3 regions of the Candidatus Pantoea soli genome follow, and region 1 is predicted to be linked to each of the others. Evidence: predicted binding sites of a transcription regulator. Region 1 holds the regulator's gene; each other region holds the start of a gene.
The links. Region 1 encodes CRP, which controls carbon source genes, mostly activating them, when cyclic AMP is high. Its sites were predicted from a motif close to ATGTGANNNNNNTCACAT; they were not measured.

Region 2: the regulator CRP is predicted to act here: its motif matches at 1,742-1,759, upstream of D8B20_RS03610 (CdaR family transcriptional regulator).
Region 3: the regulator CRP is predicted to act here: its motif matches at 1,967-1,984, upstream of adhE (bifunctional acetaldehyde-CoA/alcohol dehydrogenase).

Annotation. Positions count from the first base shown of each region.
Region 1 is NZ_CP032702.1:3,424,495-3,427,778, forward strand. Features, by position in the region: gene D8B20_RS15915 (phosphoribulokinase) at 1-141, shown strand, start outside; gene D8B20_RS15920 (OsmC family protein) at 211-615, opposite strand; gene crp (cAMP-activated global transcriptional regulator CRP) at 919-1,551, shown strand; gene D8B20_RS15930 (YccS/YhfK family putative transporter) at 1,610-3,284, shown strand, end outside.
Region 2 is NZ_CP032702.1:801,919-805,202, reverse strand. Features, by position in the region: gene D8B20_RS03615 (DUF3461 family protein) at 57-449, shown strand; gene D8B20_RS03610 (CdaR family transcriptional regulator) at 489-1,646, opposite strand; gene degP (serine endoprotease DegP) at 1,838-3,277, opposite strand.
Region 3 is NZ_CP032702.1:2,004,343-2,007,626, reverse strand. Features, by position in the region: gene adhE (bifunctional acetaldehyde-CoA/alcohol dehydrogenase) at 1-1,781, opposite strand, end outside; gene D8B20_RS09295 (YchE family NAAT transporter) at 2,214-2,861, shown strand.

The sequences.
Region 1 (3,284 bases):
TATCTGCTGGCGATGATTCAGGGATCGTTCATTTCCCATATGAATACGCTGGTGGTACCGGGCGGCAAGATGGGGCTGGCGATGGAACTGATCATGACGCCGCTGGTGCAGCGGCTGATTGAGGGTAAACGCATTGAATGACCGCCGGGGTGGCGATGCCTGACGCAGGGTGACGTATTGCGCGTCGGGCATCGCACCGCGGCCGCTGGCTTACAACGCCTTCACTTCATAACTGTGGGTGATTTCCACGCCTTTACCCAGCATGATCGCCACCGAGCAGTACTTCTCAGCCGAGAGATCCACTGCGCGTGCCACTGCCTTATCGCTCAGCGCATGACCGCTGACGATAAAATGCAGGTTAATGTGTGTAAAAATGCGTGGCGCTTCTTCGCGCCGTTCCGAGGTGAGTTTCACCTCGCAGTCCGCCACGTCGTTACGCCCTTTCTGCAGGATTGACACCACGTCAATCGCGCTGCAGCCGCCGGCGGCCATCAGCACCATCTCCATCGGGCTGGGTGCTTTGTCGCCGGAATTCCCGTCCATTAATACCTGATGTCCGGATGAGGATTCTCCGAGAAAGGTTAACCCCTCAACCCATTTCACTCGTGCCTGCATATCTTTGTCTCCTGAAGCGGCGGTTTTGCCGCCAGAGTACGCTTTCACCTGGCAAACAGCAATCCGGACGCCTGCCCCTGCCGCTGAAGCGAGACAACACAAGACAGCCTGCAAAAGCTGTGCTACAAACAGAGCTGAAAATATTTTCGTCATTACAGACGAAGGCGGGACGAATCAAAAGCATCGCTTACGAATCCACCCCGAATAATTTTCCCTTACGGGAAACGCTTGACGATTTCACCGCCTGACAGGGAAAACTGCCCCCTGTGTTTTGGGCACGATTACAACAGAGGATAATAGCGAATGGTTCTCGGCAAACCGCAAACAGACCCTACACTCGAATGGTTCCTGTCCCATTGCCATATTCACAAATATCCATCCAAAAGCACCCTCATCCATCAGGGTGAGAAAGCGGAAACGCTGTACTACATCGTGAAAGGTTCCGTCGCGGTACTGATTAAAGATGAAGAAGGCAAAGAGATGATTCTCTCCTACCTCAACCAGGGAGATTTCATCGGCGAGCTCGGCCTGTTTGAAGAAGGCCAGGAGCGCAGTGCCTGGGTACGTGCGAAGACTGCCTGCGAAGTGGCTGAAATTTCCTACAAAAAATTCCGTCAGCTGATTCAGGTAAACCCGGATATTTTAATGCGCCTGTCGGCGCAGATGGCGCGTCGCCTGCAGGTGACTTCCGAAAAAGTAGGCAACCTTGCCTTCCTGGACGTCACCGGTCGTATCGCGCAAACGCTGCTCAACCTGGCAAAACAGCCCGATGCCATGACCCACCCGGACGGTATGCAAATTAAAATCACCCGTCAGGAAATTGGTCAGATCGTGGGCTGCTCACGCGAAACCGTGGGCCGTATCCTGAAAATGCTGGAAGATCAAAACCTGATCTCCGCACACGGTAAAACTATCGTCGTCTACGGCACCCGCTGATTTCTTCTCACCCACGGCGTAATGGCAACATTGCGCCGTTTTTATTTACGATGAGCTGATGTGGCGTCGAATCATCTATCATCCTGAGGTCAACTACGCGCTGCGGCAAACGCTGGTGCTGTGTCTGCCCGTGGCGCTCGGCTGGCTGGCGGGTGACCTGCAAAAAGGGCTGTTGTTCTCTCTGGTGCCGGCCTGCTGCAACATCGCCGGGCTGGATACCCCGCATAAGCGCTTCTTTAAGCGCCTGATTGTCGGCGGTGCGCTGTTCGCTACCGGCAGCTTTCTGATTCAGTATCTTACCGGGCTTAACGTGCCGCTGCCGCTGATCCTGCTGGTGCTGCCGCTGCTGGTTGGCGTAACCGGCGAAATCAGCCCGCTGCATGGCCGTCTGCTTCCCGGCACGCTGATTGCCGCCATCTTTACGCTCAGCCTCATTGGCCGCATGCCGATTTGGGTTCCACCGCTGCTCTACATTGGCGGCACGCTGTGGTACGGGCTGTTTAACTGGTTCTGGTTCTGGCTGTGGAAAGAGCAGCCGATGCGTGAAACCCTCAGCCTGCTGTATCACGAACTGGCGGATTACTGCGATGCCAAATATACGCTGCTGACCCAGCTGACCGATCCGGAAAAAGCGCTGCCGCCGCTGCTGGCGCGCCAGCAGAAAGCGGTCGATCTCATCACCACCTGTTATCAGCAGATGCACATGCTGTCAGCCAGTCGCGATAACAGCCATAAGCGCCTGACGCGTGCGTTTCAGGTGGCGCTGGATTTGCAGGAGCACATTTCAGTCAGCCTGCACCAGCCGGAAGAGGTGCAAAAACTGGTGGAGCAAAGCCACGCTGAAGCGGTGATTCGCTGGAACGCCCGCATCATCTCGGCGCGCCTGCGCGTGCTGGCCGACGCCATCCTTTACCATCAGTTAACCGGCCGTTTTGAGATGGAGAAGCCGCTCAGCGCACTGGAAAAGATTGCGCGTCAGCATCCGGATAACCCGGTGGGACATTTCTGCCTGTATCACTTCAGCCGCATCGCGCGCGTGCTGCGTACGCAGAAGCCGCTCTACACCCGCGATCTGATGGCCGACCGGCAGCGCCGTCTGCCGCTGCTGCCGGCGCTGCGCAGCTATCTGTCGCTGAAATCTTCAGCGCTGCGCACGGCGGCGCGCTTTGCCGTCATGCTGATGTTTGGCAGCGCGCTGGCGCTGTTCTTCAACATTCCCAAACCCTACTGGATTCTGATGACCATCCTGTTCGTCAGCCAGAATGGCTACAGCGCCACGCGGGTGCGTATTCAGCACCGTGCGCTGGGCACCTTTGCCGGGCTGCTGATTGCCGCGGCCTCGCTGCGGCTGGCGGTGCCGGAATCGATCGCCCTGCTGTTTATGCTGGTGATTACGCTTATCAGCTATCTGGTGACGCGCAAATATTATGGCTGGTCCATGATTGGCTTTACCGTCACGGCGGTGTATTCGCTGCAGCTGCTGTCGCTGAACGGCGCGCAGTTTCTGCTGCCGCGCATGATGGATACGCTGATGGGCTGCCTGATTGCCTTTGCGGGAATGATCTGGCTGTGGCCGCAGTGGCAGAGCGGCCTGCTGCGCCGCAACGCGCATGATGCGCTTGAGGCTTTTCAGGAGGCACTGCGCCTGCTACTGGGCCCGGAGCAGTCACCGCAAAAGCTGGCGGAACAGCGGGTCAAGGTCAATCAAGCGCATAACGCACTGTTCAACTCCC
Region 2 (3,284 bases), 1.1 Mb from region 1:
CCGAATGATGATGAAAGTCCTGCGCGCTCACCTCACTCAGATGGAATATAAACGCTATGTACGACAACCTGAAAAGCTTAGGTATCAGCAATCCTGAAGATATTGACCGTTACAGCCTGCGTCAGGAAGCCAGCAACGACATCCTGAAAATCTACTTCCGTAAGGATAAAGGTGAATTTTTCGCCAAAAGCGTGAAGTTCAAATATCCGCGTCAGCGCAAAACTGTCGTCGCTGACCATACCACCCAGGGATATAAAGAGATCCAGGAGATCAGCCCGAATCTGCGTTACGTCATTGATGAACTGGATCAGATCTGCCAGCGCGACCAGGTGGAAGTGGATCTGAAGCGCAAAATCCTCGCTGACCTGCGCCATCTGGAAAACGTGGTCTCGAACAAAATTGCGGAAATTGAATCCGATCTGGATCAGCTGACCCGCAACGGCCGCTAAGCCGGCCTGCTGCCTGAAGCCAGCCTGTGCTGGCTTTTTTTATGCCTGCTCATCCAGCTGCAGCGCCACGTACAGCAGCAGCCGATCGTCAAAGTTGCCGAGGTCCAGGCCGGTCAGCTCCGCAATACGATTAAGACGATACTCCAGCGTATTGCGGTGAATAAACAGCGCTTTTGCCGTGGCACCGGGCTGAACGTTATGGCTGAACCAAGCCACCAGCGTACGGCGCAGCAGGCCGTTGTTATCCATGCTTTTGAGTTTCGCCAGCGGACGCGCCAGCTCATTGGCCTGCCAGCCGCCGCGCAGGCTATCCAGCAGCACCGGCAGCACCAGATCCTGATAAAAAAAGCTGCGCTGCTCCGGCATCCGCTGTTTGCCTACCATCATGGTGGTACGCGCCGTGCGATACGAGCGGGCAAGGCTGCCGGGGCCGGTGAAAAAGTTACCGAGAGCAATGCGCATCCGTACCTGGCCACTCTCTTTCATGCGCTGCAGAAGCTGCTCAACGCGGCGGCGATGATCGTCCTGATCGTAGCGGCCATGTGCATTCAGCGCCGGTTTCAGTACCACCATTTCCGTCAGCGAGACGATAGCAATCAGATTATCGCGATCCGGCGTGGTGAGCAGCGTCTGCAGCTGCTGCAGTTCCGACATGGCGCTGTCCACGCCAAGCTGGCCGCTGTCCACTTCCACTACCGCGACGACACGCGGCTGATTGAGATCGATGCCCAGCCGCTGCGCCCACTCGCTCAGGGCGGGAGAAAGGGTTTCGCTGCGAATCAGGTTCAGCACCAGCTCTTCACGCAGCCGGCTGTCCTGTGCCAGCATGTGCAGCAGACGTGCCTGTTCCAGCATCATCTCGGCAGTCATGCACACCAGCTCGCCGTAGTGGCGCAGGGCACCCGGCTGGCCGGTCAGGCCAATAACGCCAACAATGTCGCCGTCGATGCGCAGCGGCAGGTTGATGCCCGGGCGTACGCCGTGCAGATGTTTGGCCACCGCTTCGTCGATGTCGACTACCCTGCCCTGCGACAGCACCAGCAGGGCGCCCTCGTGCAATTCACCAATGCGCTCGCGGTCGCCACTGCCGATGATGCGACCGCGGGCATCCATCACATTGACATTGCTGTCAATGATTCGCATGGTACGGGCAACAATATCCTGAGCCAGTCGCGCATCGAAATGGTAGGTGGCCATCCGTTACTCCCGAAAAAGAACCGATGCTCAGAATACGCATCCGCTCAGCGCGTGGCATTGTGCATTTGCACATACCAAGCGGAAGATTGCGGGAATTGCGGTCACCGTCACATTCAGTGTGTCGCCGTTTAGCCGGCGCGCAGCAACAAAAAAGGCGAGCCGAAGCTCGCCTGTTATCCTCACGCTGCCTTTTACTGCATCAGTAGATAGAGACTGCTGTCGCCGCGCTGGACATTGAGTGCCAGTACAGACGGTTTGGTATCAAGGATTTTGCGCAGTTCGCCCAGATTCGCGACCGGCTGCTGATTGACGCCGTGAATCACATCGCCTTTCTTCAGACCAATACGCGCCGCAGCACTGCCCGCTTTGACGCTGTCGACGCGTACGCCTTTCTGACCGTTGCTGTCGACATTGCTCAGATCGGCCCCTTCAATACCGGTATAGATGGTCGCCGATGCGACTTTGTCTTTGGTGCTCTGCTGCAGTTCGACCGTCACGCTAACCGGTTTGCCTTCACGCAGCAGCCCCAGCTGCAGTTTGGTCCCTACCGGCAGTGAACCAACCTCAGCACGCAGCGCGGCGAAGCTGGTAAGCGGTTTACCGTTCATGGAGACCACCACATCACCAGGTTTGACGCCGGCTTTTGCCGCCGCCGAGTTCGGCAGCACCTGGCTGACGAAGGCACCGCGCTGGGCATCCACTTTCATCGCTTTCGCCAGTTCGGAGTTGAGTTCTGTCCCGACAATGCCCAGCTCACCGCGTTTCACCTGACCGTACTCCACCATCTGCGTCGTCAGGTTTTTCACCATTGTGCTGGGGATGGCGAAGCCGATACCGATATTGCCGCCATCCGGCGCCAGAATCGCGGTGTTAATGCCAATCAGCTCGCCGTTCAGGTTCACCAGCGCGCCGCCGGAGTTACCGCGGTTGATGGCGGCGTCCGTCTGAATAAAGTTTTCATAGTTCTCTACGTTCAGACCGCTGCGGCCCAGCGCAGAGACAATCCCCGAGGTCACGGTTTCACCCAGGCCGTAAGGGTTACCAATGGCGACGGTATAATCCCCGACGCGCAGGTTGTCAGAATCCGCCATTTTGATGGCCGTCAGGTTCTTCGCATCCTGCAGCTGAATCAGCGCGATGTCAGACTGCGGATCTTTGCCGATAACTTTGGCGTCGTAGCGACGGCCGTCGCTCAGCTGAACCTGAATTTTGGTGGCGTTATCGACCACGTGGTTATTGGTCACCACATAGCCTTTGTCTGCGTTAATAATGACGCCGGAACCCAGCGCGCGGAACTGCTGTTTCTGCGCGCCGCCACCGTCATCGCTGCCATCACCGCCGCCACCCTGGCACATCGGTGAACCCTGGAACGGCGATCCGTCCTGACAGAAGGGGGAGTTATCGCCAAAGAATTGCTGGAACTGCTGCGGCATGCGCGGTGTTTTTACCGTCGTGCTGCCTTCAACGCTGATGCTGACAACCGACGGCATAACTTTTTCCAGCATCGGTGCCAGGCTGGGCAGCTGCTGACTGGAGGACGACGCTGTTTCCGCCGCGAAAACCGTGACAGGGCTGAATGCCATGCCCAGACTCAGCGTCAGCGCACTTAACATTAAGGTGCTTTTTTTCATTCTTCTG
Region 3 (3,284 bases), 1.4 Mb from region 1:
GCCACCATACGGGCCTTCACGCCCATTTTCGGGAACTTGTAGATACGTTTCCGGATGTCCATAAAGCGCAGGGCCAGCTCTTCAAAATGCGTTTCCGGATGTTCATACATGACCCACATGATTTTCGCCGCATCCATCGGCGAACCGCCGCCGAGGGCGATGATAACGTCTGGCTTAAAGCTGTTCATCTGCTCCGCTCCTTTGCGCACGATGCTCAGCGTCGGGTCAGCTTCCACTTCAAAGAACACTTCGGTTTCAATGCCATGCGCCTTCAGAACGCGGGTCACCTGGTCCGCATAGCCGTTGTTGAACAGGAAGCGGTCCGTGACGATGAAAGCGCGTTTAGCGCCATCTGTCGCCACTTCCTCCAGCGCAACAGGCAGTGAGCCGCGGCGGAAATAGATGGATTTAGGAAGTTTGTGCCATAACATATTTTCTGCTCGCTTGGCGACGGTTTTCTTGTTGATAAGGTGTTTTGGCCCGACGTTTTCTGAAATGGAGTTGCCGCCCCATGAGCCGCAGCCCAGGGTCAGGGAAGGGGCCAGCTTGAAGTTATACAGATCGCCGATGCCGCCCTGCGAAGCCGGGGTATTAATCAGGATGCGTGCGGTTTTCATCCGGTCGCCAAAGGCATGTACGCGCTCGCGCTGGTTATCCTGGTCTGTATAGAGGCAGGAGGTGTGACCGATGCCGCCCATCGCCACCAGCTTCTCTGCTTTGTTAACGGCATCGCTGAAGTCTGTGGCGCGGTACATGGCTAACGTTGGCGATAGTTTCTCATGCGCAAACGGCTCCGACTCATCCACTGCGTTGACTTCACCAATCAGGATCTTGGTATTCACCGGCACGCTAATGCCTGCCAGCTCGGCAATTTTATACGCAGGTTGCCCGACGATAGCCGCATTGAGAGCGCCATTTTTCAGAATGATATTCTGCACGGCCCTGAGTTCTTCGCCCCGCAGCAGATAGCCACCGTGGCTGGCAAAACGTTCACGCACGGCGTCATAAACGGCATCCACCACAATTACTGACTGCTCAGAAGCACAGATGACGCCGTTGTCGAAGGTTTTAGACATCAGAATTGATGCCACGGCACGCTTCACATCGGCGGTTTCGTCAATCACCACCGGCGTGTTCCCGGCACCGACACCAATTGCCGGTTTACCTGAGCTGTAAGCCGCTTTCACCATGCCCGGTCCGCCGGTCGCCAGAATCAGGTTGATATCCGGATGATGCATCAGCTGATTGGACAGCTCGACAGAGGGGGCATCAATCCAGCCGATAATATCTTTTGGGGCACCGGCGGCGATAGCCGCCTGCAGCACAATGTCCGCCGCTTTATTGGTGGCATCTTTGGCGCGCGGATGAGGGGAGAAAATAATACCGTTGCGGGTTTTCAGGCTGATGAGCGCTTTAAAAATCGCGGTGGAAGTCGGGTTAGTGGTCGGCACAATGCCGCAAATCAGGCCAATCGGTTCAGCGATGGTGATGGTACCAAAGGTGTCGTCAGTTTCCAGCACGCCACAGGTTTTTTCATCTTTATACGCGTTGTAGATGTATTCAGAGGCGAAATGGTTTTTGATAACCTTGTCTTCAACAATGCCCATGCCGGATTCGGCAACCGCCATTTTGGCAAGCGGGATACGGGCATCGGCTGCGGCAAGCGCGGCTGCACGGAAAATGGTATCCACCTGTTCCTGACTAAAACTGGCATATTCACGCTGTGCCTGTTTGACACGTTCGACCAGTGCGTTCAGTTCGGCAACATTAGTAACGGCCATGGTACTCTCCTGAGGAAGTTAAACTCTTTTAGTAAGCAAGCCTGAAGGTTGAAGTATAGCGCCGGGCTGGCTATATTTTCGCCAGGCTGGCCCGCGCCGCCGCTGCTTACTAAAAGGGTTTGGCCCTGAAAGGTGGCTGTTTCACGGGTTGATGGGGATAGACTACCCCTGTGCGGAGAGGTCAATTTTGATGCAGATCAAATCAGATCCGGGCTGACACCTTTCAGCTCTGACTTTTGCAAGTAAAGTTAGCAGGGCGTTTTGCAGCGCGTTAACCACGTAGTCACGATGCGATAACTGTCCGGCCATATCAGAGAGATGAACCAGACTTTACCGCTAAAGCAGCAGATATTTCTGTGTTCACCTCTGGTTTTCCGGCAGGCTAATGCACTACATTAAGCGCGTTTTGAACGCCATCTTCTGGAGCCCATTTTGACCCCTGTGCTACTTGACCTGTCCGGCTATATTAAGTTTTTTGTCGGTTTATTCGCCCTGGTAAATCCGGTAGGTATCATTCCGGTGTTTATCAGCATGACCAGCTATCAGGCAGTGGCAGAGCGTAATAAAACCAACCTGACAGCCAATCTTGCCGTGGCCATCATTCTGTGGACCTCGCTGTTTCTTGGCGACGGCATTCTGCATCTGTTTGGCATTTCGATTGATTCTTTCCGCATTGCCGGCGGCATTCTGGTTGTTACTATCGCGATGTCGATGATCAGCGGCAAACTCGGTGAGGATAAGCAGAACAAACAGGAAAAATCAGAAACCGCTATCCGGGAAAGCATTGGCGTGGTGCCGCTCGCATTGCCGCTGATGGCCGGACCGGGTGCCATCAGCTCAACCATCGTCTGGAGTTCCCGTTATCACAGCTGGCTTAACCTGCTGGGTTTTAGCGTGGCCATTGCAGTATTCGCCTTCTGCTGCTGGCTGCTGTTTCGCGCTGCGCCTTTAATGGTGCGGGTGCTGGGTCAGACCGGGATTAACGTCATTACCCGTATCATGGGGTTATTGCTGATGGCGCTGGGCATTGAATTTGTTGTCACCGGCATTAAAGCGCTGTTTCCGGGCCTGGTAAATTAAGCCGCGTTATTTTTCAGCGTGAAACATTAAAATGAACCAAAATAGTGCATTGCATCGGCGGGTTGCACTATTTTGGTGTTTTTATTCAGCCAGCTTAATAAACATCGCCGGTTATAACCTTCGCTACTGACCGCAGACCAGCCTCGTATAGCATCCCGATAATATGTGATAATTATCACAGTATTTCTCTCTGCATAATTTCTTCATTCCAGCATCGAACAGGGTTTTTTAATCCTGAGCCAATGCATGCTACGGCCATTTTGCGCGATTGCAGTGAATGCTGTAAAAGTTGCCAGAATTGTTGAAAGGCGCGCAAATAACGCGCATAAATCACAATTTATCTATCAAAAACAGAATGATAATCAATAATTCAGGCTGTTAATTAACGCTTTTCCTGCATCGCGAGACGTGATAAAAGAGAAT